Regions from separate parts of the Blautia sp. JLR.GB0024 genome, predicted to be linked through region 3. Evidence: riboswitches for the same ligand, from Rfam matches in the RefSeq annotation. Region 3 holds a riboswitch; each other region holds the start of a gene.
The links. Region 3 has a riboswitch for thiamine pyrophosphate ahead of thiC (phosphomethylpyrimidine synthase ThiC). Riboswitches for the same ligand answer to the same signal wherever they lie in the genome.
Positions count from the first base shown of each region.

Region 1: it holds a riboswitch for thiamine pyrophosphate, as region 3 does, so the genes downstream of both, thiM (hydroxyethylthiazole kinase) here and thiC (phosphomethylpyrimidine synthase ThiC) in region 3, are expected to answer to the same signal.
Region 2: it holds a riboswitch for thiamine pyrophosphate, as region 3 does, so the genes downstream of both, V8Q34_RS00415 (thiamine-binding protein) here and thiC (phosphomethylpyrimidine synthase ThiC) in region 3, are expected to answer to the same signal.

Region 1 is NZ_JBANBF010000001.1:315,880-324,074, reverse strand. It holds gene thiD (bifunctional hydroxymethylpyrimidine kinase/phosphomethylpyrimidine kinase) at 1-428, opposite strand, end outside; gene V8Q34_RS01420 (HAD family hydrolase) at 425-1,075, opposite strand; gene thiE (thiamine phosphate synthase) at 1,072-1,731, opposite strand; gene thiM (hydroxyethylthiazole kinase) at 1,718-2,542, opposite strand; TPP riboswitch at 2,609-2,716, opposite strand; gene V8Q34_RS01405 (ATP-binding cassette domain-containing protein) at 2,772-4,301, opposite strand; gene V8Q34_RS01400 (sensor domain-containing diguanylate cyclase) at 4,587-5,828, opposite strand; partial or broken gene V8Q34_RS01395 (YbaK/EbsC family protein) at 5,952-6,416, opposite strand; gene V8Q34_RS01390 (arsenate reductase family protein) at 6,432-6,785, opposite strand; gene pflB (formate C-acetyltransferase) at 7,060-8,195, shown strand, end outside.
Region 2 is NZ_JBANBF010000001.1:101,189-109,383, reverse strand. It holds gene V8Q34_RS00435 (hypothetical protein) at 1-278, shown strand, start outside; gene V8Q34_RS00430 (ABC transporter ATP-binding protein) at 335-1,087, opposite strand; gene V8Q34_RS00425 (ABC transporter substrate-binding protein) at 1,111-2,124, opposite strand; gene V8Q34_RS00420 (ABC transporter permease) at 2,150-2,914, opposite strand; gene V8Q34_RS00415 (thiamine-binding protein) at 2,883-3,179, opposite strand; TPP riboswitch at 3,302-3,414, opposite strand; gene V8Q34_RS00410 (ABC transporter substrate-binding protein) at 3,453-4,757, opposite strand; gene V8Q34_RS00405 (response regulator) at 4,741-7,659, opposite strand; gene V8Q34_RS00400 (GntR family transcriptional regulator) at 7,664-8,195, opposite strand, start outside.
Region 3 is NZ_JBANBF010000002.1:374,216-382,410, forward strand. It holds gene thiF (sulfur carrier protein ThiS adenylyltransferase ThiF) at 1-185, opposite strand, end outside; gene thiS (sulfur carrier protein ThiS) at 187-384, opposite strand; gene thiC (phosphomethylpyrimidine synthase ThiC) at 455-1,762, opposite strand; TPP riboswitch at 1,856-1,964, opposite strand; gene V8Q34_RS05795 (glycoside hydrolase family 31 protein) at 2,036-4,033, opposite strand; gene V8Q34_RS05800 (AraC family transcriptional regulator) at 4,164-5,051, opposite strand; gene V8Q34_RS05805 (threonine aldolase family protein) at 5,135-6,175, opposite strand; gene V8Q34_RS05810 (PDDEXK nuclease domain-containing protein) at 6,480-7,523, shown strand; gene V8Q34_RS05815 (MerR family transcriptional regulator) at 7,634-8,195, shown strand, end outside.

The sequences.
Region 1 (8,195 bases), on a different contig from region 3:
GCCTCCGCCTCCATAAGATTTGGTGTCACCACTGCTGCCAGAGGAAAAAGCTCTTCTTTCAGAGCTTCCTGCGCATCTTTGGACATGAGTCTGCTGCCGCTTGTGGAAATCATGACCGGGTCTAAAACTACATCCTGTACCTGGTATGTTTTCAGCTTTTCTGCAATCACACGGATAATCTTTTCATTGGGTATCATACCGATTTTTACTGCATCCGGACGAATATCCGTAAAAACACAGTCCATCTGTTTTGCCACAAACTCCGCATCTGTTTCCCGGATGCCGTATACGCCTGTTGTATTCTGTGCCGTGAGAGCTGTGATCACACTCATGGCGTACATTTTATGAACGGTTATTGTCTTAATATCCGCCTGTATCCCGGCTCCTCCGCTGCAGTCCGAACCGGCGATCGTCAATACCTTTTTCATCTGTTTTTCCCCCATTCTTCCCAGCTTTCAAGATAAATATCTGCCAGTTTCAACAGTTTTTCTCTGTCCTTTTCCGAATAAAAATCGCGTATAACTGCCACTGTAAACCCGGATTTTTTTGCTGTCTCTGCGGCAAAATATGCATCTTCAAACACCAGAGTTTCTTCTTTTTTTGTACCTAAAATCCCCATCGCCAGCTCATAAATGCGCGGATTTCTTTTGCCTGCTCCGGCCTCTGTACAGGTGAGAAGGCCGGTAAAATATCCATCAATCCCATTATTTTTAAGAGCTGCCTCGATCAGAGGTCTGTCCGTAGATGTGGCAATGCACATTCTGACATTACGGCTCTTTAAATCCTCCAGTACCTGCAGAACGCCCGGTTTTATCCGAATCACTTTTTCATAACAGTCATATATCATCCTGTTGAATTCGTCAATGATCTCATCGCGTTCCAGGCGGATCCCGTAACTGCTGCGAAAATACTCTGCGGATTCCTCCATGGTCATGGTCTCCAGCTGCTCCTTCGTATCCTCCCCGGGTCTGATCCCTTTCCGCCTCAGATAGATTTCCCCTGCCCGGTCCCACAGCCCCATAGAGTCGAACAGCGTACCGTCCGCATCGAAGACAGCCCCTTTTATTTCTCTCATTTTTCTGTCATCTCCTTCGCCAGAGCCAGCAGCTCCTCACAGGCTTTTCTGATATCCGGCTGTCCGTAGATACCGGATATGACAGACACTCCGGCGGCACCGCTTCCGGCAAGCTGCATCAGATTCTCTCTCTTGATCCCTCCGATAGCCACAACGGGAATGGATACAGCCCGGCAGATTTCCTGCAGTGTTTCCCGGGATATCACATCTGCATCCTCTTTTGTAGAGGTAGAAAATACCGCGCCGACTCCCAGATAATCCGCGCCCATTTTTTCAGCCTGCAAAGCCTGTTCCACGGTTCTTGCAGAGACGCCTATGATCTTGTCAGGGCCCAGTTTTTCCCTGGCGCTTCCCGCCTCCATATCGCTTTGTCCCACATGTACCCCGTCCGCGTCCACAGCCAGCGCAATACCCACATTGTCATTGATAATAAAGGGCACGCGGTAGCTGGCCGCCAGCGCCTTCATGTCCTTTGCCTCGCGCAGGAACTCATCATCCGGCATATCCTTTTCCCTGAGCTGCAGAAGCGTGATACCTCCGTCCAGGGACGCCTTAACCTGTTCGTAAAGTGTCATTTTCCCCACCCAGGACCGGTCCGTAATGGCATACAAAAGCAGGGCACGCCTCACCAACTCTCTCTTCTCAACGCAATTCATATTTTGCTCCTCTCTCCAGCTCCCGGCCGGTCAGTTTATATACTTCATCGATCAGGTGATTCCTGCAGCCTGCGTTGCCGCTGTTCTCCTCTACCATTTTCTCATATGCCTTCTCCCCGCACAGGCCCATGGTGATGACAGCAGCAGCCACGGCCTCCAGCTTTCTGTCAGGATTGGCAGCCAGATAGGCTGCGGTGAGGGAGCTTAACATACATCCGCAGCCAGTGATCTTTGCCATGACGGGATGCCCGTTTCTGATTATGTATGTGTTTTTTGTATCTGTCACAATATCCACTGCGCCGCTTATGGCGATCACAGCTCCTGTCCTTCCTGAAAAGTCTCTGGCCAGCGCTATGGTCTTTTCCATATTTTCCTCTGTCACAGCATCCGCTGCGTCGGCATCCACACCTTTGGAGCTGTTTCTGCCTCCGGAAATGGTCTTGATCTCAGATATATTTCCCCGGATGGCAGTAAATGGAATCTCCCTGAGCAGCTCTTCTGCTGTCTCCCGGCGGTATGTGGATGCGCCGGCTCCCACAGGGTCAAGCACAATGGGACGGCCAAAACCCGCAGCACTTTTTCCGGCCAGAAGCATGGCTTTTACAGAGCGCGGATGGAGAGTTCCCATATTGATATTTAAGCCGTCGCAGAGACGCCCCATTTCCTCTGCTTCCTCCTCCCCGTCCGACATCGTCGGGGAAGCGCCGCAGGCCAATGTAATATTGGCGCAGTCATTTGCAGTTACATAATTGGTGATGTTCTGAATCAGAGGCGATCTTTCTCTGACATTTTCCAGTATTTCTCCCAGCATTTCTGTTCTCCTCTCTGCATCCTGACAGGGCCGCCGAACACAAAAAGGGAGACGCCAACACGTCTCCCGGAATCGTCCTTCTCTCCCTACGCTGGCATTACCCATATCAGGTTAAAGGGTCGAAGTTGATTACTTCCTCTCAGCCTGCCGCTACAGGCTCCCCTGATGAATTAACTGACTATAAGGATACCACACCTGCCTGTATCTGTCAAATACTCCCTGTCTATCCTCATTTCTTCTCCAGCCCTCTGTCTGTGAGTTCATAGATGGTATCGCACACCTCCTCCATATATTTCCTGTCATGGGAGATACTGATGACTGCCCCCTCAAAATCAGCCAGCAGTTTTCGGATGACCGGCCCAGAGAGCGGTGAAAAGTTTCTGGTCGGCTCATCCAGAAGGAGCACATTGCTGCCGTCCAGGCTCATTTTCAGAAAGAACAGCTTTGCCTTCTGTCCGCCGGAAAGCTGGGAGATGCAGTGGTCCATCTCATCCGCCGTGTATTTCATACTGCCCAGATAGGTGCGTATCCTGCTGATTTCTTCTTTGTCACCCGTCTTCTCAAGAAATTCCGGCGGAGTCCTGCTGCCGTCCATTTTTTCCTCATAGTTCTGCGGCATATAAGCGGCCCGGATATCGGTACGCCCCTCCATGGTTGCAGCAATTTTTTTAAGAAGTGTTGTCTTTCCCGTACCGTTTGCCCCGGTAATGCAGATTTTTTCCGGTCCTTTTACAGTCAGATGAATCTGTGTTGAGAGCAGCCTGTCTCCAACCGCGAGTCTGTCGAGAGAATACTCCAGCACTGTCTTACCGTTTGGAATGGAGGTGCCCTTTTGAAAACGGATAAAAATGGCATCCTCTGTCTCGGGTATCTCCGTCCTGTCCTCCGCCTCCCTCTGATACCGGCGTTCCATGGCTTTTACCGCATGCATTTTCTTTTTCAAAAGCTTGCCTCCGTGAGGATTCTGCCGGCTGATATTTCTCTGGTCACTCTCCACTTTCTGCTGGATCCTGCGGAACCGTTCCTCCTGTTTTTCAGCTTCCTCCCGCTCTTTTCTTGCGATGCGTTCCTGATTGGTGAGCCCTCTTGCCCTGTTTTCCATATACGTTTTGTAGTCCATCTTTGCCACCGTGTACCTGGGCTTTGTCTTTCTGTTGATCTGCTCCAGATGAATGATGACATTGGCTGTGCGCTCGATTAATGTCTCATCATGGGAGATATAGAGGATGGGAATATGACTGCTGTTCATAAACTGTTCCATCCACTCCAAAGTCCTGATATCAATGTCATTGGACGGCTCATCCAGCAGAAGGATATGGGGATTTCCCATGAGGATTCCCGCCATCTGCAGCTTGATTTTCTCTCCGCCGGAGAGCTCTCCCATCTTCTGCTGGGAATAGTAAATATCCGCCGGTATTCCAAGCTCCCTGCTTATCTTTGACAGCTCTTTGGGGGACATATTATAAAAGTCTGATTCTTCCGTGAAATACTCCCAGATGCTTTTCTCCCGGTTCCGCTCTTCCAGCTCCTGGGGCAGATACCCTGCCTTTATGTGGTTTTTGACAATCTCCCCTGTATACTCTGCGTAGGAGTCCACCAGAGCCGGGTCATAGATAAGCTTTAAAAGGGTGGATTTTCCGTTTCCCTCCTCACCGATCATGACTGCCCTGTCCCCCTTGTTCAGTACAAAAGAAAAATCCTCCACCAGGGTTCTCATATCTTTTTTATGTGTAACAGTCAGATTCTTAATCTGCAGCATTATGCATACCTTCTTTCCTGATATAAAAAGAGCCTGCTTCTCCACCGGAAAAACAGACTCTTAAATACGCGCACCCATATCGGGTTCGCTGAAGATATCATCATAGGGATACCATTCTCCAGTCAGTCTACTCTCCGGCAACGAAAACAGACCTGCTGTGCAGGTAATGCTCTGTCTTCCATGCTCCGAATCATAAACTACTGAATCATCCTATCCCTCTTTTCTTTTTCATTCTTTAAGCAGAATACTCTGCAGATTTCATTCTATATTATGCAGTACGCCCTGTCAAGCGTCATTTTCACTGTATACCCTGAAGGAGCGTTTTCCTGCCCGCTTTGCCTCATACAAGGCCTCATCGGCACGCCGGTACATCTCCTCATAGGAAAGCTTACTGCCGGTCTGGTAAGATACACCTGCGGACAGAGTCACATTGTACTGCTCCACGCTCTCGTCCTGCAGCGTGTATGTGACAAGCTGCTGCAGCCGTTTCAGACAGACGCCCTTATCCCTGACATCCTCCAAAAATACCATAAATTCATCTCCGCCGATACGGGCACAGATATCATTTTTCCGGAAAGTGGACTGCAGGGCACAGGCTACCTGCAGAAGAATGTTGTCGCCAAAGGGATGCCCGTAGGTGTCATTAAGCATTTTAAATCCGTCCACATCCAGCATGATCATCATACAGGAGGTGGTCTGTTCCATACTTTTCAGCCGCCGTTTGATAAGCCGCTCCCCTGACCTGCGGTTGTAAATACCGGTCAGACAGTCCTTTTCCGCTCCCTGTCGATAGTAAATCTCCCGCATGGTCTGCTCATGGGTGTCCAGCATTCTGCCGATTTTTCTGTCAAAGCCGCCGTCCTTCCCCTTAAAATGTGCGATCTGGCATCTGGTCCACAGGTTATTGCCTTCCCCGTCCACCATGACCACATCCTGCTCTTCCTTGTCAAAGCTCTGTTCCTCCATGGGATAACTGTGCACAAAGAGCTTCACCTCTCCCTTTTTCTCACAGTTTTCACACATAAAAGGAATGAAATCCTTCTTCCTGGGCGGTCTTCCGAAGCGCTGCTCAAAGCAGCCATAGACATCAATGGTACAGTCTTTGCAGTGTATGTCAAAATCCACATCATTTGCCAGCGTGGTGAGTACCCTCTGCAGATGATCCCTGCGGTTCACCAGCTTCCGCAGCCTGATTTTTTCTGTAGCGTCCACGAGAAAGACGTAAAAGTAATACTTTCCGTTCTCCTCCTCCACCAGGCGTCCGTAGTCCTCCACCCACAAAACCGTTCCGTCCTGGCAGCAGATTCTGTATTCCACATAATCGTATGTGTCTGACGCGATCTGCGCCATGATCTCGCTCTCCACCCGTTCCAGATCCCCGGGATGCACCATTCCCCGGAAGGAACCGCCTGTAAGTGCCTGGAAAGCCTCCATATCCCTGCACCGGAAAAGTTTTAATACGTTCTCATTGACATAGGTGATCTTCTCGTCGCCATCAGCCTCATAGATAAAAAAGCCCCCCGGCATACGGGACAGATACTTTTTTGACGGTTCCGGCACTGACGGCGTATCTGGCACAGATGGCATTTCCGGCACTGACGGCGTTTCTGACTCAGACGGCTTTTCCGGCACAAACGGCTTTTCCGGCTGCCATCCCCGGCATACATCGATCCATTCCCGGCTGCCGGCGTATTTTTCCAACTCGCCCGGTGTCAGCTCTATGGCGCTGCTGGCACTTCCGCAGGCCGGAAATACTGTCTTAAATCTCTTCAGGGAAATATCTAAAAACACCTGTACATCAGCCGGGATCCCGAAGGGGCATACTCCGCCCACTGCATGTCCTGTCCTTGTTTCCACCTCATTGGGAGAAAGCATTTTGGCCTTTGTATGAAAATAATCCTTGAACTTTTTGTTGTCCACCCTGGCGTCCCCTGCCATCACCACAAGGACCGTCCTGCCGTCAACCAAAAAGGACAGGGTTTTGGCAATGCGTTCCGGTTCGCATCCGGCAGCCTTTGCTGCCAGCTCCACGGTAGCTGAGGACTGGGAAAATTCCATGATCCGCTCCTCCATGCCAAAACCTCTGAAATACTCCTTTACTTTTTCAATTGCCATTTCCGCACCTCTTTTTTACAGACCGAGCTTTTCCATCCACTCTTTTTCCTTAAACCCCGTGACAACAAAAGATTCTCCCACCAGCACCGGACGCTTCACCAGCATACCATCCGTGGCAAGCAGGTCAAGCTGCTGCTCCTCGCTCATTTCCGGCAGCTTATCTTTCAGTTTCAGCTCCTTGTATTTCATACCGCTGGTATTAAAAAAACGTTTCAGGGGCAGACCGCTTGCGTGATACCAGGTCTCCAGCTCCTCCCTGGTGGGATTCTCTTCTATAATATGGCGGTCCTCAAACTCTATCCCCTTCTCTATAAGCCATTTCTTTGCCTTCTGGCAGGTGCTGCATTTTGGATACTCTATAAATAACATATGTGTAATGCCTCCTTTTTATGGTTCTAGTTTATCATTATACTTTCACGCTTTCAACTACAAAAAACCTTCTTTGCCTTCTCTCTTTGTATTTTATTCAATACTTTTTTAATCCAGATTGACAACAGACTATTGGCTGTGCTATTTATATAGCATAGGTTACATTTTGTATACAATATACAATTTGGAAATATCTGGTAACCTTTTTCTTCGAGGCTGCTGCACATATTTTTGTCAGCTTTGATTCATGATTACAGCAGGAGGTAAATACTTTATGAGAACAGAATGGAAAAGCTTTACAGGCGGTGCCTGGGAAAAAGAGATCAATGTGCGGGATTTTATCCAGCAGAATTATACACCATATAAGGGAGACGGAAAGTTCCTTAAAGAGGCCACAGAGGACACCAAAGACCTGTGGCAGCAGGTTCTTGCCCTTATGAAAGAGGAGCGGGAAAAGGGCGGGGTTCTGGATATGGACACCAAAACCGTCTCCACTATCACTTCCCATGGCCCCGGATACCTGGATAAAGACAAGGAAAAGATCGTGGGCCTGCAGACAGACAAGCCGCTGAAACGCTCCATGCAGCCATACGGCGGTATCCGTATGGCAGTCAAAGCCTGCGAGGACAATGGCTACCATGTGGACCCTGAGGTTGTGGAGTATTTCACCACTCACAGAAAGACGCACAATGCCGGTGTGTTTGACGCCTACACCCCTGAAATGCGTGCCTGCCGTTCCAATCATATTATCACCGGACTACCGGATGCCTACGGCAGAGGGCGTATCATCGGCGACTACAGAAGGGCTGCCCTCTACGGTGTGGACCGCCTGATCGAGGAGAAAGAGGAAGAAAAAGCCACCACACGCAGCATTATGTATTCCGATGTTATCCGTGAGCGCGAAGAACTCTCCGAACAGATCCGCGCGCTGAAAATGTTAAAGGAACTGGCCCGCATTTACGGCTGCGACATTTCCAAACCCGCTGAGAATATTCTGGAGGCCACACAGGCACTTTACTTTGCCTACCTGGCAGCCGTGAAGGAACAGAACGGGGCAGCCATGAGCCTTGGCCGCACTTCCACGTTCCTGGATATCTACGCAGAGAGGGATTTAAGAGAAGGGACCTTCACGGAATCCCAGATTCAGGAGATCATTGACCAGTTTATCATGAAGCTCCGCCTTGTCTGCTTTGCCCGCACCCCTGACTATAACCAGATCTTCGCGGGAGACCCTACCTGGGTGACAGAATCCATCGGCGGCATGGGACTGGACGGCCGTCCTCTGGTGACAAAAATGTCCTTCCGTTACCTTCATACCCTGGACAACCTGGGTGCTGCTCCGGAACCGAACCTGACTGTTTTGTGGTCCTCCGGGCTTCCGGAAAACTTCAAGGAATACTGCGCCGAAAT
Region 2 (8,195 bases), on a different contig from region 3:
TTCTGGATGATCTGGATGATGAGGACATCTTCGAGGATGACGACATGGATCTGGATGATATCAAAGAGGATGTCAAAGAGGCGGCCAAGGATGTTAAGGAAGATTTAGAAGACGCTGCCGGAACTGCCAAGGAATGCGCTGCGGAAACAGCCGAAAACGTGAAGGAAGCCGTGGAAAAAAGTGTGGAACAGGTATCTGAGGACCTGAAGGCAAGAATGGAAAACGCAAAAAAAGCCATGGAGAACACCACCGCTGAATCTTCAGACAAAACAGAATAATATACAGAACCCGGGGCGGCTGTACAAGCCGTATCCCGGGTCTTTTTTTATATCCTTTATGACTCCTGGCTGCCATTCAGCTTCTCCAGTATCTGCCTTTTATAACTCAGAAATTCATCTGTCAGATTGAAATCACTGCGCCTTGGGCGCGGTTCCTGTATGCATATCTCCTCTGTGATCCGTCCCGGTTTTCCTGTGAGCAGATAAATCCTGTCCGACAATAAAATAGCCTCATCCATGTCATGAGTGATAAAGATCGTGGACAGATGGATCTGCTCCATCACCTGCAGATACCACCTGTGCATGGCACTCTTGGTCAATGTATCAAGAGCTGAAAAGGGCTCATCCAAAAGGGCCAGTTTCCGTGAAAACAGGTACGTCCTTAAAAGGGCAGCCCTCTGGCGCATCCCCCCTGAGAGCTGGGCCGGATACTTTTTCTGGGTCCCTTCCAGTCCGAATTCCTGAAAATAAGGCTGTACTTTTTCCCTGGCAGCCTTTTTCTTCTCCCCTTTTATGAGAAGGGGAAGAGCCACATTGTCCTCTATGGTGCGGTACGGGAGAAGCATGTCCTTCTGCAGCATATAGCTGACATTTCCGGGACAACCTGTGATCTCCCGGCCATCCAGATATACATGCCCGGTCTCCGGCTTTTCCAGACCGGATATCACATTGAAAAGTGTTGTCTTGCCGCCGCCGCTGACACCTAAAAGGCTGACCAGCTCCTGGTCATGGAGTTCTATGCTGATATCCTCCAGGATCTTCACTCCGTCAAAGGATTTGCTCACATTTGAAACCTTTAATTCCGCCATATCTCCTCCTCCGAAAACTGCCTTTATTCCGGCAGATAGTCATTGGAAAATCCGGCATTTTCCGGAAGCTCTGCCTCTGACAAACCGTTTTCATTCAGCCAGCCGTAAAAGGCATTCCATCTGGCAGGGTCAATATATCCCCACTGCTTTACATCCGCTTTATACTGGTCCTTTAAATACTCCTGACTGGCTTTTACCAGTTCCTCATCCAGCTCCGGGGAAGCTTCCAGAAGAATAGATGCTGCTTCGTCCGGGTCTGCAATGGCATCCTCATAACCCTGCTTCAAAGCCCGGAGAAAAGCCTTTGCCGTATCTGGCTTCTCTTCCAGAAAATCATTGTTTGCTATCACAACCGGTGTATAGTAATCAAATACAGGATTGATATCCTTAAAGGCAAAGTAATCCGTCTCCAGATCTGCTACCTCTGTGGCAACTCCTGCCCACGCATAGAAAATCCAGATGGCATCCACGGATTTTGATTTCAGCGCGGAGACCTCGTCTGTGACCGTACTTGGGATCAGTTCCACTTTAGAGAAATCCCCGCCGTCTTTTTCCACCACATTCTGCATCATGGCTTTCTCAATGGGGGCATCCCAGGTGGCGTATTTCTTTCCTTCCAGACCTTTGGGGCGCTCCATCCCCTCCCCTTTTCTGGAGATAATGCCGGATGTATTGTGCTGGATCAGGGCTGCTACCGCTGTATTTGGCAGTGCGTTGTCACCTGCCACACCCGGTGCCATGCTGTCCTGGAAAGAGACACCAAACTGGGCTTTTCCCGATGCCACAAGAGCGTCCGCGCCGTCCTCCGGTGGCTGTACGATCTCTACATCCAGTCCCTCCTTCTCAAAATATCCCTTCTCTTTCGCCACGTAAAGACCTGTATGGTTTGTATTGGGGGTCCAGTCCAGCACGAAAGTGATCTTCTCCAAATCTTCGGAACCGCTGTCCTTCTTCCCGCTGTCTTCGCTGCTGCCGCACGCCGCCACAGATGTGAGCATACAGGCTGTCAGGACAGCCGCCAGAATCTTCTTTTTCATCCTCCATTGTCCTCTCTGTTCTGTCTTATTTTGCCCGTTCCCAGAGCATGCTTTTTTTCTGCAGAATATCCACCAGCTTCATGAGAAGAAGGCTGATAATGGATATGAGAAAAATAACTGCAAACATTTTGTCAAAGGCAAACGCCTTTTTCACACGTGTCATATACACACCGAGGCCGGAAAAACCGCCCAGCCACTCAGAGATAACCGCTCCCACCACGGAGTAGGAGGCAGATATGCGCAGGCTTGCATAAAACCGGCCCATGGCCCCCGGCATCTTGATATATCGGAAGATCTGAAGCCTGCCGGCCCCCATGCTTCGTAAAAGGTTCATCATATCCTTGTCTGCGGAGCGGAATCCTTCCAAAAGCCCAATGGTGATAGGGAAAAAGGTCACGATCACGATCAGAATGACCTTTGGCAGCATCTCATATCCGAACCACAGCACCAAAAGAGGCGCGATGGCTACGGTAGGCACGGTCTGTGTAATAACGATCAGCGGATAAAACGCCTTGTAAAGCTTGTCAAAGCGGTCCATAAGAACTGCCATGACAAACCCGAAAACCACACCGCAGAAAAGCCCTGCAGCCGCCTCCAAAAGCGTCACCCTGGAATTCTCCATGAGCAGGGGAAATTCACTGATAAACGCCCTCACCACCTGTACCGGCGAGGGCAGCATATACCCCGGGACCAGGCCTGCCATGGAGACAGCCTGCCAGATGACCAGAATGGCGGCCAGGGCTGCAGATGCCCATAGCTTACTGGTGGTGCTTTGTAACTTTTTTCTCAATGGTCAGCACATCTCCTTCTGGCTTATAGGACACTTTAATATAGGCCGCAACAGAAGGCGCGCCTGCACGGACAGCGATGTGCTGGCATTCTTTTACAATATCCATAAGTTCATCATAGTCACCCTCAATGGCTGTCTCAAAAGGCCCTACATAATAGTTCAGCCCCGTACTCTTAATATAGTCAATGACCTCATCGACTATACGGATCAGTTCCTCGTCATTTGCTGCCTCCGGCAGTGTCTGGATTGCTACGCTTGCGTTCATTTTCTTTTCCTCCTTAGAAATTTATCATCGTTTTCTGCCGGGGAATCTGTGCAAAAGAAAAAGCCCCCGACAGGTTTTACCCGATCAGGAGCTGTTTTTCAGAACAAATGCGCACCGGTCTATGGTGCCTCTCTTATGCTCCCTACGCCGGCATTACCCGGATCAGGTTAAGGGTGAAAAACGATTACGGTTTTACTCTCAGCCGGACTTCTCTCCAGCTCCCCTGTTGTCTTCTCAAGTTTACTTCATTGTAAATTGATTGTCAAGTCAATCTCATATATCTTTATCGCCGTACAGCGCAATTTCCTCTTTCTGTCTCTCATCATACTCCCTGCACACGGTCTCTACGTCCGCCCCCTCACAGAGCTCTACGCAGAGTTCCTTGATGGTATTCCAGGTATTAAACGGGAGCGTGAAATCCTGATTGGGAATCTGGCCTCCGGATGCCAGACAGGATACAAACTTCTCAGCCTGGGGCAGCGTGGTGGCCTCATTTCCGCGTGCTGAGGATACCTTCCCCAGCTCCCCTGCAAATGCATTGAGCGTATCTGTGGTACACAGGTTTTCCAGGATTGCAAGCGCCTCGCCAAGATGCTCTGTATTGGGATTGACAGCCAGCCTCTGGTCCGCACCCACAACACAGACGGGGCCTTCCTTCAGCACCGGCAGCGCGGTCATCTCGGCTGCAAACGGGTAGTCCCTGGCAAACGCTGCCGCGCGGCAGAGAGAACTGATAAACGCGCATTTTCCCTCAGCGAAAAAGGCGGCCTCCTCGTCACTGCCCGGCAGGGTCTCCAAGGAGCGTTCCACATCCAGATATTCCCTGTCGATCATGGTCTGCAGAAAAGCAAAGCCGTCCCGCATATAGGTACTGACAGGCGTTTCCCCCTTTGCAAGAGCGGCAGTAAGCGCCTCACTCTCAGGATTCTGATACAGCGGCCCCAGTCCCGCACACATGGCAGGAACACTCAGTCCAAAATCCTTATTGGCCCCGTAGGGAAGGATGCCGTTCTGCTTTAATACATCACAGACGTTCCAGAACTCGTCCAGTGTCTCCGGAATCTCCAGCTGATACTGATGGAGCATATCCACATTCCAGATCAGGCCAAAACCGGTATAGGACAGAGGGACCGAAAACACCTTCCCCTTATATGTACTCTGCCGGAGGGCATCCTCAGAAAGGCTGCTGATACAGTCAAGACCGGATAAATCATAGATAAAACCTTTCTGGTCAAACTCCAGCACATCCTCCGCCGGTATGATATACAGGTCATCTGCCTGTCCGCTTTCCATGCGCTTCAGCAGAAGTTCCCGGTAAGAAAGCCCTTCCTCCGCATAGAAATCCGCGAAATCACTGTACAGGATAATATTGCCCTTTGTTTTTGGATTGATCACATCAGAACAGCACTTATTTATGATCTCTGATATGTTTTCCCCCTGGGTAAAGAGGGTGATCACAACATCCGGCTCATTTTTATCAATGTATACTTCCGGCTCTTCCTTCTCTCCGGAACAGCCGCTGCATAAAAGCATACATGCAAGTGCCGCTGCCGTTAACCTTCTATATCTTCTCTTCATTTTTTCCATCCCCGCTTTCCTTATCCGCATATATCCGGATGACTTCAAAAAGCCTTGCTATATCGATCGGTTTGGATATATGGGCATCCATTCCGGCATTTTTACATTTTAAAACATCCTCCTCAAAGGCATCGGCAGTCATGGCTATAATGGGAATATGTTCCGCACTGTTCTTCTGGAGCGCCCGGATCTCTCCCGTGGCTGTAAAGCCGTCCATCACAGGCATATGGATATCCATAAAGATCATATCATAATATCCCGGCCCGGTCTGCTCCACTTTCCTGACAGCCTGCAGACCGTCCTCCACGCTGTCCACCAAAATACCGCTGTCCCGCAGCAGTTCCTCCACAATTTCCCGGTTCAGTTCATTATCCTCAGCCATCAGAACATGCAGGCCTTCAAACCGTCCGCGGGTTTCACTGTCCATGATTTCCTGTACTTTTGCGGAAGACCCCATGATATAATAACGCAGCTTCTGCACCAGTTCAGAGCGGAAAACAGGCTTTGTCAAAAATCCATTGATTCCCGCTTCCAGAGCTTCCTGCTCCACTTCCTCCCAATTGTAGGCTGACAACAGAATGATCGGGATATCACTGCCGAGATCCGCCCGGATACGGCGGGCAGTCTCCACCCCGTCCATCTCCGGCATCTTCCAGTCCAAAATCACCGCAAAGTAATCCCGGCCCATCCGGCGGGCCCTGTTGGCGGCTTTTACAGCCTCCCCGCCGCTCAGTGCCCAATCCACATGCACCCCGGCTTCCTCAAGCATGAGCTGGATGCCCTCGCAGGTATCCGGGCTGTCATCCACCACAAGCACCGTATGTCCCGCCAGCACGCCGGTCTCCTGTTTGTCAGGTTCCATAAGAACCATGGGCAGAACCACCGTAAACTTTGACCCTGCACCGAGCGTACTTTCCACATGGATCGTACCGCTCATCACATCCACAATGTTTTTTGTGATGGCCATTCCCAGGCCGGTGCCTGTCACCTTGCTCAGACGGTTATCCTCTGCCCGCTCAAAAGGATTGAAGATACGTTTTACAAAGTCAGGTTCCATTCCGATGCCGTTGTCTTCCACCTGGAATACAATATCGATCATCCGGTCATCCCGCTTTTTTTCCTGGAGCCGGATCGTGATCTCTCCGCCCTGCGGCGTGTATTTCACAGCGTTTGATAAGAGGTTCAGAAGGATCTTCTGAATATGCAAAGCATCCCCGATCACGATATCATAATCCAGGACAGACGATTTTACATGCATGGTGTGGCCTTTTTTTGTCATTTCCGGCTTAATGAGGAGCAGAACATTGGAGATCAGCTCCGGCAGGTTCACAGGCTCCTTTTTCAGGCTGAATTTACCGCTCTCGATACGCGACATATCCAGCACCTCATTGATGAGGGCAAGCAGATGATCAGATGCCGTGGATATTTTTTCCAGGCTGTCCTTAACCTTATCCGGGTTATTCAGATTAGCCCGCGCAATGGCTGTCATGCCGATGATGCCGTTCATTGGCGTACGGATATCATGTGACATGGAGGAAAAGAAGGCGTTTCTGGCCCGGTTGTTCTCCTGTGCCTGCCGCAGGGCATCCGCAAGGTCATCCCGCATATGGTGCTCGCCTGTGGTATCATGCAGGACAGCCAGGTACTGCCCGTTATCCGCGGGAAGAAGATGCACCTCTGTCCAGCGCTGCAGCTCATTGTCTGTGCCTGTCTTATACTCCTTTCGCATCTTCTTCACCAGACTGCCGTTAAAGAAGGAAATGCGGTCCCTGTCATCCCCCGGCATCCCACAGTGGTCAAAGAGGATTTCCGGCCTGGACATGACCTGCCCCGGTTCCACATCAAACAGCATCCTGACATTGTCGGAAACCATTTCCACGCTTCTGTCCGCAGGGTTGTAGACAAGAAAAGCAAAATCTATGTTGGAAGAAATGTTCTGGAAAAGCCGTTCCCGGTAAATCCTTCCCTGTTCACGCCCCTTCATGGATTCGCGGCTGAGCAGCAGTCCTGTGATCAGGATCAGCGCCACTGCCAGCTCTGTAAATGTGACGGCCACCATCTTGATGATCTCAGATGACTCCTGCTGCAGAACGCGTTTGGGCAGGATAGAAATGAGATACCAGTTATAAGAATCCCTTATGGGCAAAAAGCATAAAATGCCGCTCTCCCCCTGAAATTCCAGGCTGATGGTTCCCGCCTCTTTCTTCCTCATAAGGTCCTGCAGGGTACTCAGCATCTTTTCCCCGTTGTTGTGCTGCGCCAGAAAACCGTAGATGTCATCTGTCTTTGAACCTGTGCTTTCAATCACCCAGGAACCGCTGTCGCCATCCACTACATAAGCGTACCCGGATCCCCCGCTGAAAGTAAAAAGGGCAGGGTCATTGTATTTGGAAAGTGTCTTGTCAGCGTAAAGAGCTCCCACCTGTCTGCCACCCGCACAGACAGGGGCCTGGAAGGTGATCTGAGGCCGTCCGCTGCTCCCCACGTAGGCATCCGAATACCCGGATTTTCCCCGGGACAGCGCTGTTTCCTCAAAGGGAAAAGACGCAGTATCCACCGGTTCCGCGCTGCTGTCAATACCGGTTCCATCCATCCCCACATAATAAAACCGGTAGAAATCCGAAGACTCCGCGTAGTTGGCAAGTGTCTCAAAAGACGCCGCATCCCCACCGCTTAAAGCAAACAGATTGGCATTGGATATGACCTGCTGCTCATCATTTTCAAATTTACTGTTGATACTGCTTTGGATCATACGTGTGGAATTCATCAGCGTCTCATTGGATCCCTGGTTCATCTTGGCATTGATACGGTCCAGAAAGGAGAGCATAAAGACAACAGTAAACGCAAGCAGAAGGATGACACTGATCAGGATCGCAACAGACCGTTTCTTATATTTCTTCATACCCTCACCTCAAATTATGGCAGGCCGGAATTCCAAAATGTGCGTTGAAAAATTCCATTCTGCTTTCTATAAAAATCTGCCACGCATCTGCAAAGTCATACAGACGGCCGGCGCGCAGATATTTTTCCGACAGTTCCAGCACTGCCTCAGGACTTGGGGGAAGCTGACCTGATTTCATCATCACTGCAGACAGAATATATCCCCATGTGATCAGTTCCCTTAATTTTCTGCAGCATTCCCGGATCATGGGTGACGGGCACTCCCGGATGATAAAGCTCAGTAACACATCCATACAGAGAATACTGCTCTTTGTCCCCCTGACCTTACCCAGTTCCCGCAGAAATTCTTCACCTCTTTGCTGCGGCGATGACTCCAGGGTAAACAGCAAGATACCCCTGACCGTCAGGGCCAGGATCTGAAGGCTCTCGCCATGCAGACGCAGACTTTCCCTGATCTCCGCTGCATTCCAGTTAAAATCCGTATTTCCAAGGCATACCTCTGTGCCGATCCCCATATGTGACTTTGTCACTCCCAGG
Region 3 (8,195 bases):
TCGATCAGGTGAAGACTTCCGATGCCGGTACGCGCCAGCATTACAGCCACATGGGAGCCCAGACCGCCGAGGCCGGCAATGGCGGCACCGGCATTCCGGAGTTTCCGGTGTATGGGGAGGGTATGGCGTTCTATAAGAACTTCCTCGATTTCGTCTTTGGACAGGATCGTATGTCTTTCTTTCAAATCAGCCGCCTCCTACAAAGCTGACAATTTCATAGGTATCTCCATCCTGAACGATGGTGTCAGCGTAACGGTTTTTGGAAAGAATATCACCGTTTCTCTCCACCGCGATGCGCTGCAGGGAATAGCCCTGTTCCACTAGGAGGGTTTCCACTGTACAGGGGGCAGTAAGATGAATGGCATTTCCGTTGATTGTTATCATTTGATATACCTCTTTATGTATGTGCTGTGTGACTGCTTAACAGGTCTTCGTATTTGCAGTGTTGCTTTTATCATTCGTCATAGATGCTGACAATCTCGCCTTCCAGGATACGGTTCATGTTCCTGACTGCGCAGAAATTACCGCACATGCTGCAGGTGTCCTCCTTTTCAGGCTTTGCCTCTGCCCGGTAGCGCCCGGCTTTTTCCGGGTCCAGACAGAGACGGAACATTTCTTCCCAGTCCAGTTTCTTGCGGGCTGTACTCATTTTATTGTCCCAGTCGGCAGCGCCTTTTACACCTTTAGCAATATCTGCGGCATGTGCTGCGATGCGGGAAGCTATAATACCTTCCTTTACGTCCTCCAGATTGGGCAGACGCAGGTGTTCCGCCGGGGTCACATAGCACAGGAAGGAAGCGCCGTAGGTGGCTGCAATGGCACCGCCGATGGCAGCGGTAATGTGGTCGTATCCGGGGGCAATGTCTGTCACCAGGGGACCCAGCACATAGAAGGGGGCACCCTGACAGAGTGTCTGCTGAATCTTCATATTGGCCTCAATCTGGTCAAGGGGCATGTGTCCGGGGCCTTCTACCATAACCTGTACATCCTTTTCCCAGGCGCGTTTTGTCAGCTCACCCAGAGTAATCAGCTCCTCAATCTGGGAAATATCAGAGGCATCCTGAATGCATCCGGGGCGGCAGGCGTCTCCAAGGCTCATGGTAATGTCGTATTCCCGGCAGATATCCAGAATCTCATCATAATGTTCGTAGAAGGGGTTTTCCTGGCCTGTCATTTCCATCCAGGCAAAGATAATGGAGCCCCCGCGGGAAACGATATTGGTCAGACGTTTGTTTCGTTTGAATTTTCCGGCAGTCTCTTTGTTGATGCCGCAGTGGATGGTCATGAAGTCCACACCGTCCTCGGCGTGCATGCGGACAATGTCAAGCCACTGCCGGGAAGTGATCTCTTTCAGGGGTTTGTGATAGTAGACTACAGCGTCATAGATGGGGACGGTTCCGATGATGGCAGGGCATTCTTTTGTCAGGCGTCTGCGGAAGGTGCGGGTATCCCCGTAGGAGCTCAGATCCATAATAGATTCAGCACCCATTTTTACCGCGTTGTTGACTTTTTCAATTTCCATGTCCATGTCTTTGCAGTCCCTGGAAATGCCCAGATTTACATTGATCTTCGTTCTGAGCATGGAACCAATGGCGTTTGGCTCCAGAGAGGTGTGTTTTTTGTTGCAGGGAATGATGACCTGGCCTTTGGCCATGAGAGCCATGAGTTCTCTGACATCCATCTGTTCTTTTTTGGCTGCCGATTCCATCTCTTTTGTGATAATGCCTTTTCTGGCAGCGTCCATCTGTGTTGTGTACTGCATGTAAATCTCCTTTCTGTGTGACACGGAAATGCCCGGAAGGAGATAGAAGAGGTGAAAAAAATGCACCCCTGATGGGGTGCACCAAATATTACATAAACTTCTGGTTCGCTTCCTACGCCGGCATTATCCGTATCAGGTTCTCAGGGTCGAAATCCGTTCGTATTTCCTCTCAGCCGACGCGTCAGCTCCCCTTGCGTATTCAATTGTTTTCAGGTATTTTTCCTGCCATAATCATATAGCGGCTGGAGAAAATTGTCAACACTGAATTTTATATTATATATTTTTGATCAGATATTCCTGTCTGCCATCCCGCAGAAATACAGGAAGGGTATCCATGGAAGCTTCCGCTTCGATCCACTGTCCGCCTTCCAGAATTTCACCCGTATGGGCATTGGTCCAGGTGCTGCCCTTAGGCAGATAGACCTTCCGCCTGAAGGCGTGGGGTTCCACAATAGGAGCTGCCAGAATGTCCGGGCCGTACATGTACTGGGTATCCAGTTCCCAGGTGTTTAAATCCTCCGGGAATTCATAGAACATGGTACGCATAACCGGAGCGCCTGTCTCGTGGGCCTCAGCCATAAGGCTTCTGGTATAATCCCGCATCATTTCACGGATCTCAATGAATTTCTTCATGATCTGGTAATTTTCTTCCCCATAACTCCAAATCTCATTGTCTGTGCCGGTTCCCTCAGTCTCCTCTCCGTCTGCTTTGTAGAGCGGTGTGCGCGGGAGGCGGTTGCCGTGAAGGCGCATAACAGGGCAGAAGGCGCCGAACTGGAACCAGCGGATCAGCAGTTCCTGGAAGTCCTTGTCATAAATGTTGCCGCCGTGGAAGCCGCCGATATCTGTTGTCCACCAGGGGATTCCGGAGAGCCCCATCTGCAGGCCGGCCACGATCTGGTTGCGGAAATCCTGATAGGTGGAGTGGATATCGCCGGACCAGATCAGGGCACCGTACTGCTGGCTTCCTGCCCATGCACAGCGCACCAGGTTCAGAACGTCCTCCTGGCCAGCTGCTTTCTGGCCTTCATAGAAGCCGCGGGCGTATTCTCTGGGGTAAATGTTTCCCTGCTGCATGACGCTTCCGGCATAGTAACGGTAGTTTTCGTAATCATAGGTGGTATATTCCGGTTCCGCTTCATCCAGCCAGAAGAGTTTGATTCCGTTTTCCCTGTAATTCTTTCTGCATTTCTCCCAGACATATTCTCTGGCCTCAGGGTTGGTGGCATCATAGAATACATTGTTGCCCTGGAAATCCATCTGGACGTTCAGGCCGTGTTCTGTCTGGACGAGAAGACCCTTCTGGCGCATCTCCTTGAAGTTCTCACTGCGCCAGTCGATCTGGGGCCACACGGATACCATAAGTTCCATTCCGTAAGAGCGCAGTTCTTCCGCCATGGCCTTGGGATCCGGGAAGAAATGCTCATCAAAACGGTAGTCTCCGCACCGCGGCCAGTGATAATAGTCAACCACAAACACATCCACAGGAATGCCCCGGCGGTGATATTCTCTGGCAACAGACAATACCTGTTCCTGGTTATGGTAGCGCAGTTTGCACTGCCAGAAGCCCAGTCCGCATTCCGGCATCATGGGAGCGCGCCCTGTCACCTGGCTGTACTGAGATTCGATCTGAGCGGGAGTGTCGCCTGCTGTGATCCAGTAATCCATTTTTTTGGTGCTGTCAGCCCGCCACTCTGTTACATTTTTGCCGAAGGAGACGCTGCCGATGGCGGGATTGTGCCAGAAGAAGCCGTAGCCTTTGCTGGATACATAGAAGGGGATGGATGCCTGGGAGTTTCTGTGGGCCAGTTCAATATTGCAGCCTTTCAAATCCAGGATGTCCTGCTGATATTGGCCCATGCCGTATATTTTTTCGTCCTTGTTGGCCTCAAAGCTGACCTTCAGACGGTAATCGCCGCCGATATAAGGGGAAAATTTACGGGCCCTGCGGATCAGGGCGCCGCCGCCGTCCATCTCTTTGAGCAGTATTTCCTTTTTGTCGTCAAAGAAGGTGACAACCGCCGCGCTGTTCCAGCCTCTTGTGTCAATGAGAGCGGAGATTTTGCCGTTTGTGATCGTGGCAGTTTCCTCGTCTGCCTGAATCTGTGTGTGTGACGGTTCCTGTTCTTTCAGGGCACTGCTTGAAAGGTCCAGGGGACCGGAGGGTACGGAAACAACTCTCAGGCTGTTTGCGCCCCATGCCATAATGCGGAGGGTTTCGCCGGCATTGTGGTATTCAATATAATTTTCGCTTTGGGTAAAGAATGACATAATTTTCCTCCTGTAGATAAATAAGTTGTGTAGCGCTCTGGCCGGACAATCACGGCTGACGTTCATTTTCCAGTATTATAAGATTATCCCGGGGAAAAAACATCTATTATGATGTCAGGGTATATTAAAATCATGTCATATTTCTAAACTGGCTGGGTGTCATTCCCGTTGCCTTTCGGAAAGATACGGCAAAGTAGTTGCTGCTGTCAAATCCTACAGCAAGAGCAATATCTATGACGGGAAGACCGGTCTCCCTTAACAGCGACATGGAACGGTTAATGCGGTAGCGGTTCAGGTAAGAGACAGGGGTGGAGCGGAAAGATTTTTTGAAAAAACGGCAGAACTGTTCCCTGCTCAGGGAGACGGATTTGGCAAGGGAATCAAGGTTTAAGGGGTTCTGGTAATTTTCATCAATGTATCTTAGAATCTTCTTTTTTCGCTCCTCATTTATATAGTCGGATGTGGATTTTATATTGTGCTTTTCTTCTTTTATCAGAAGATGAAATAAAATCTGGTAAAGGTATCCCTTGATCAGCAGTTCCCGATAGGGATGGGAGGCGTGATAGGCTGCTGTGAGTTCCCCGAGGAGATGCTGAACAGCCTCACATTTCAAATCCGTGCCGTATATAACATAGGAGGACACAAAGCTGTTCTCAAAGAACGGATTTAACTGTCCGGCCTGGATGGCATCCTGATTTTTACTGGAAATAAAGTCAGGGTGGAACACAATGGAGGTAAAACGGCAGGTTTGATCCCTGTATTGATAGGCACCATGAAGCTGGTTTGGGGGGATCAGTACAATGGTGTCTTTTCCGGCAATGATGGAAATGCCGTCTACCACCAGCTCCATCATGCCTTCTGTCACAAAGAGGATCTCTGCCTCTTCATGCCAGTGGTTGTAAAGGATCAGCCCGTTTTCGCAGTATTCCATGTCCTGATATACCTGAAGGGGAAATTCATGGCTTCCGTGGGCTGCTTGTTCTTTTAAATTATCATTGACGGCTGGATCGATATTCATATAAGGAGTCTCCTATAATAAAAAAAGGCATTCAGGATTAAGAAGCTTCCGGAATGCCTTTACATTAAGTTTAAGTTCAGGTGTTATCTGTTGAATTTGGCTGCCAGATCCTCAAACTCTGAGGCGAAATCCCTGACTGCATCCTCACTGGTTGCCCAGGAAGTACAGAATCTGAGGCAGGTGTGTTCCGAATCGGGTTTGCACTGGAAGGTGGTCAGGAATCTTTCGTTTACCGCTTCCGCCAGAGCATCCGGGAAGATAGGGAATACCTGGTTGGTAGGTGCCGGCGCCAGAAGCGGGATGCCTGCTTTTTCAAACACATCCTTAAGAATCTGTGCCATGGCAACACCTTTGCGTCCAAGCTCCAGATACAGCCCTTCTTTAAAAAGTTCCTCGAACTGAACGCCCATCATCCAGCCCTTTGCAAGGATTGCTCCGTGCTGTTTCATATTGAAGCGGAAATGGTCTTTAAATTCTTCTTTTACAATAACAAGAGCCTCGCCGAACATGGCGCCCACTTTCGTTCCGCCGATGTAGAAGGCGTCACATAAATCCGGCAGGTCCGGGAAGGTCAGGTGTGTCTCCTCCACAGCCAGGGCCATAGCCAGGCGCGCGCCGTCCATGTACAGATACAGGTCGTGGCGTTTGCAGAAGGCATACAGAGTTTCCAGCTCTTCTTTGGTGTAAACAGTTCCCACCTCTGTGGGATTGGATATATAAACCAGGCGTGGTTCCACCCAGTGTTCATTTTCATGTAATTTTAAGACAGGACGAATCAGGTCCGGTGTCAGTTTTCCGTCATCCGCGGGAATGGAAAATACCTTATGCCCCGTGGATTCAATAGCCCCGGTCTCGTGAGTGTTGATGTGACCGGTATCGGCACTTAAAACAGCTTCATATGGACGCAGAATATGGGAGATAAAAGTCAGGTTGGTGAGAGTACCTCCGGCGATAAAATGAATGTCCACGCTGTAATCCTCAAGTGCTTCCTGAATCAATTCCCTTGCGTTGTCACTGTGCTCGTCCAGTCCGTATGAATTGTTCTGGTGATAATTGATGGTTTCCAGCGCCCTGAGTATGTTAGGGTGCGCTCCTTCACTGTAATCATTCTGAAAACTATACATGGCAAAAATCCCCTTTTCCTGTATTTCTATCCGCATCCGAAGTCCGTTTTTCAGGCTCCGAATGACATGCTGCTGTTTCAAGCTACATTCTATCACACTTTGCAGGAAAAACAAATCATTTCGTTGAAAATGTCCGTTTTTGTTGATATAATGGGCGCAACGAGCCAAGTGGGAGCTTGCTCACATTTGGCGACTGCAGAAGATTGGGAACGCAGTTCGCAATATAATGGGCGCAACGAGGCAAGTTTTGGATGAACTGTTGGATTGATATAACACATTATGATGTTCATGAGGAGAGGTGTATATGGAAGAGACCGTAAATAAATTATTTCAAGATATAAATCATCTCATACAGGAGTCAAAAACAAAAGTAGCGGCCGTTGCTAATGCGGAAATCACAATATTATTTTGGAATATTGGAAATCGAATTAATGAAGATGTATTGGGAAACGCCAGAGCTCAATACGGAAAGCAGATAGTCGTGACGTTGTCACGACAATTAACAGCATATTATGGTAACAGTTATGATGAGAAAAAATTACGAAGGATGATGCAGTTTGCAAAAAGTTTTCCTTCGTTGGAGAATGTCGTTACACTGTCACGACAATTATCCTGGTCACATTTCGTTGCATTGATTCCTGTAAAAGATGATGTTGCACGAGATTTTTATGCGGAATTATGCAGATATGAAAAATGGAATGTCAGAACATTGCGGAAAAAAATAAGTGGCATGTTGTATGAAAGAACCGCAATCAGTTCAAAGCCAGAAGAATTGATCAGACAGGAGATTGCGGAACTAAAGAATAAAGATAAAGTGTCTCCGGATATTGTTTTTCACAATCCATATTTTCTTGATTTTACCGGATTAAGAGGTAATTTTAAAGAAAAAAACCTTGAAGAAATGCTGTTGACCGAACTGGAGAAATTTATAATGGAGTTAGGAACAGGATTTACATTTGTTGAACGGCAGAAGCATATGGTAATAGACGGTGAGGATTTTTTTCTGGACATGTTGTTTTTCAACAGGGCATTACATAGATTGGTAGCGGTAGAACTAAAACTCGGAAAGTTTAAGGCGTCGTATAAAGGACAGATGGAATTGTATCTGCGCTGGTTGGAAAAGTATGAAATGCAGGACGGCGAGGAAACTCCTTTAGGGCTGATTTTATGTACAGAAGGAGGAAACGAGCAAATTGAACTTTTACAGTTAGATAAGGCGGGCATTCGTGTTTCACAGTATTTGACTGTTTTGCCGGAAAAGCATTTGTTAACAGAGCAGATTAACAGAGCATTAGAGGAAGCCAGAGAACGTCAGGCAATGGAATATGATGATGAGTATGATGATTAACAAGCACTAAGAAATAAAGTTAAGTGTGAAATATAAAAGTGAAATTGAACCGCAGTGTGCATCTGCTGGCGCAGCGATCCGGGTGAGAAGAGAGGTGAGGTTGTATCAAAATAGGTGAGGTTTCAAAATTACTGCATATATCCCAGGATACAATCCGCTACTACATGGAGCTGGGCCTTCTGGTTCCCGGGAGGCATGGGAATCTGTATGATTTCAGTGAGGACAGTATTGAGGACATCCGCTGGATTCATAAGCTGAAGGAAATGGGATTCCTGTTGAAAGAGATCCAGAAAGTTTTGTCTCTGCGGCGCACTTCCAACTGGGTAGAACCCCAGGAAATAGCCGAGTACCTGATTCTTCTGGACAAAAAGAAAAAATCCCTGCGAAAGGATATTGAAAATATCGAAGATGAGATTGCGCGTATAGAAGAGGAAGAGAAATCCTTTGCCATCGAGACAGCAGGGGATAAAGTGCTAGTGGGCGCTCCCCTAAAAGCGTTGGAATACCTGCGCTGTCCTTTCTGCGGAGAAGCCTTTGCCGTTGAGCAGGTGCAGATGAACAGCAGATATATTTATAATGGAAAACTGGCCTGTTCCTGCGGATATGCCCTTGAGATCAGGGACGGGATCATTTTGTCACCCAGCGCGGCAGATGAAGCGGACGGGGGTGCGG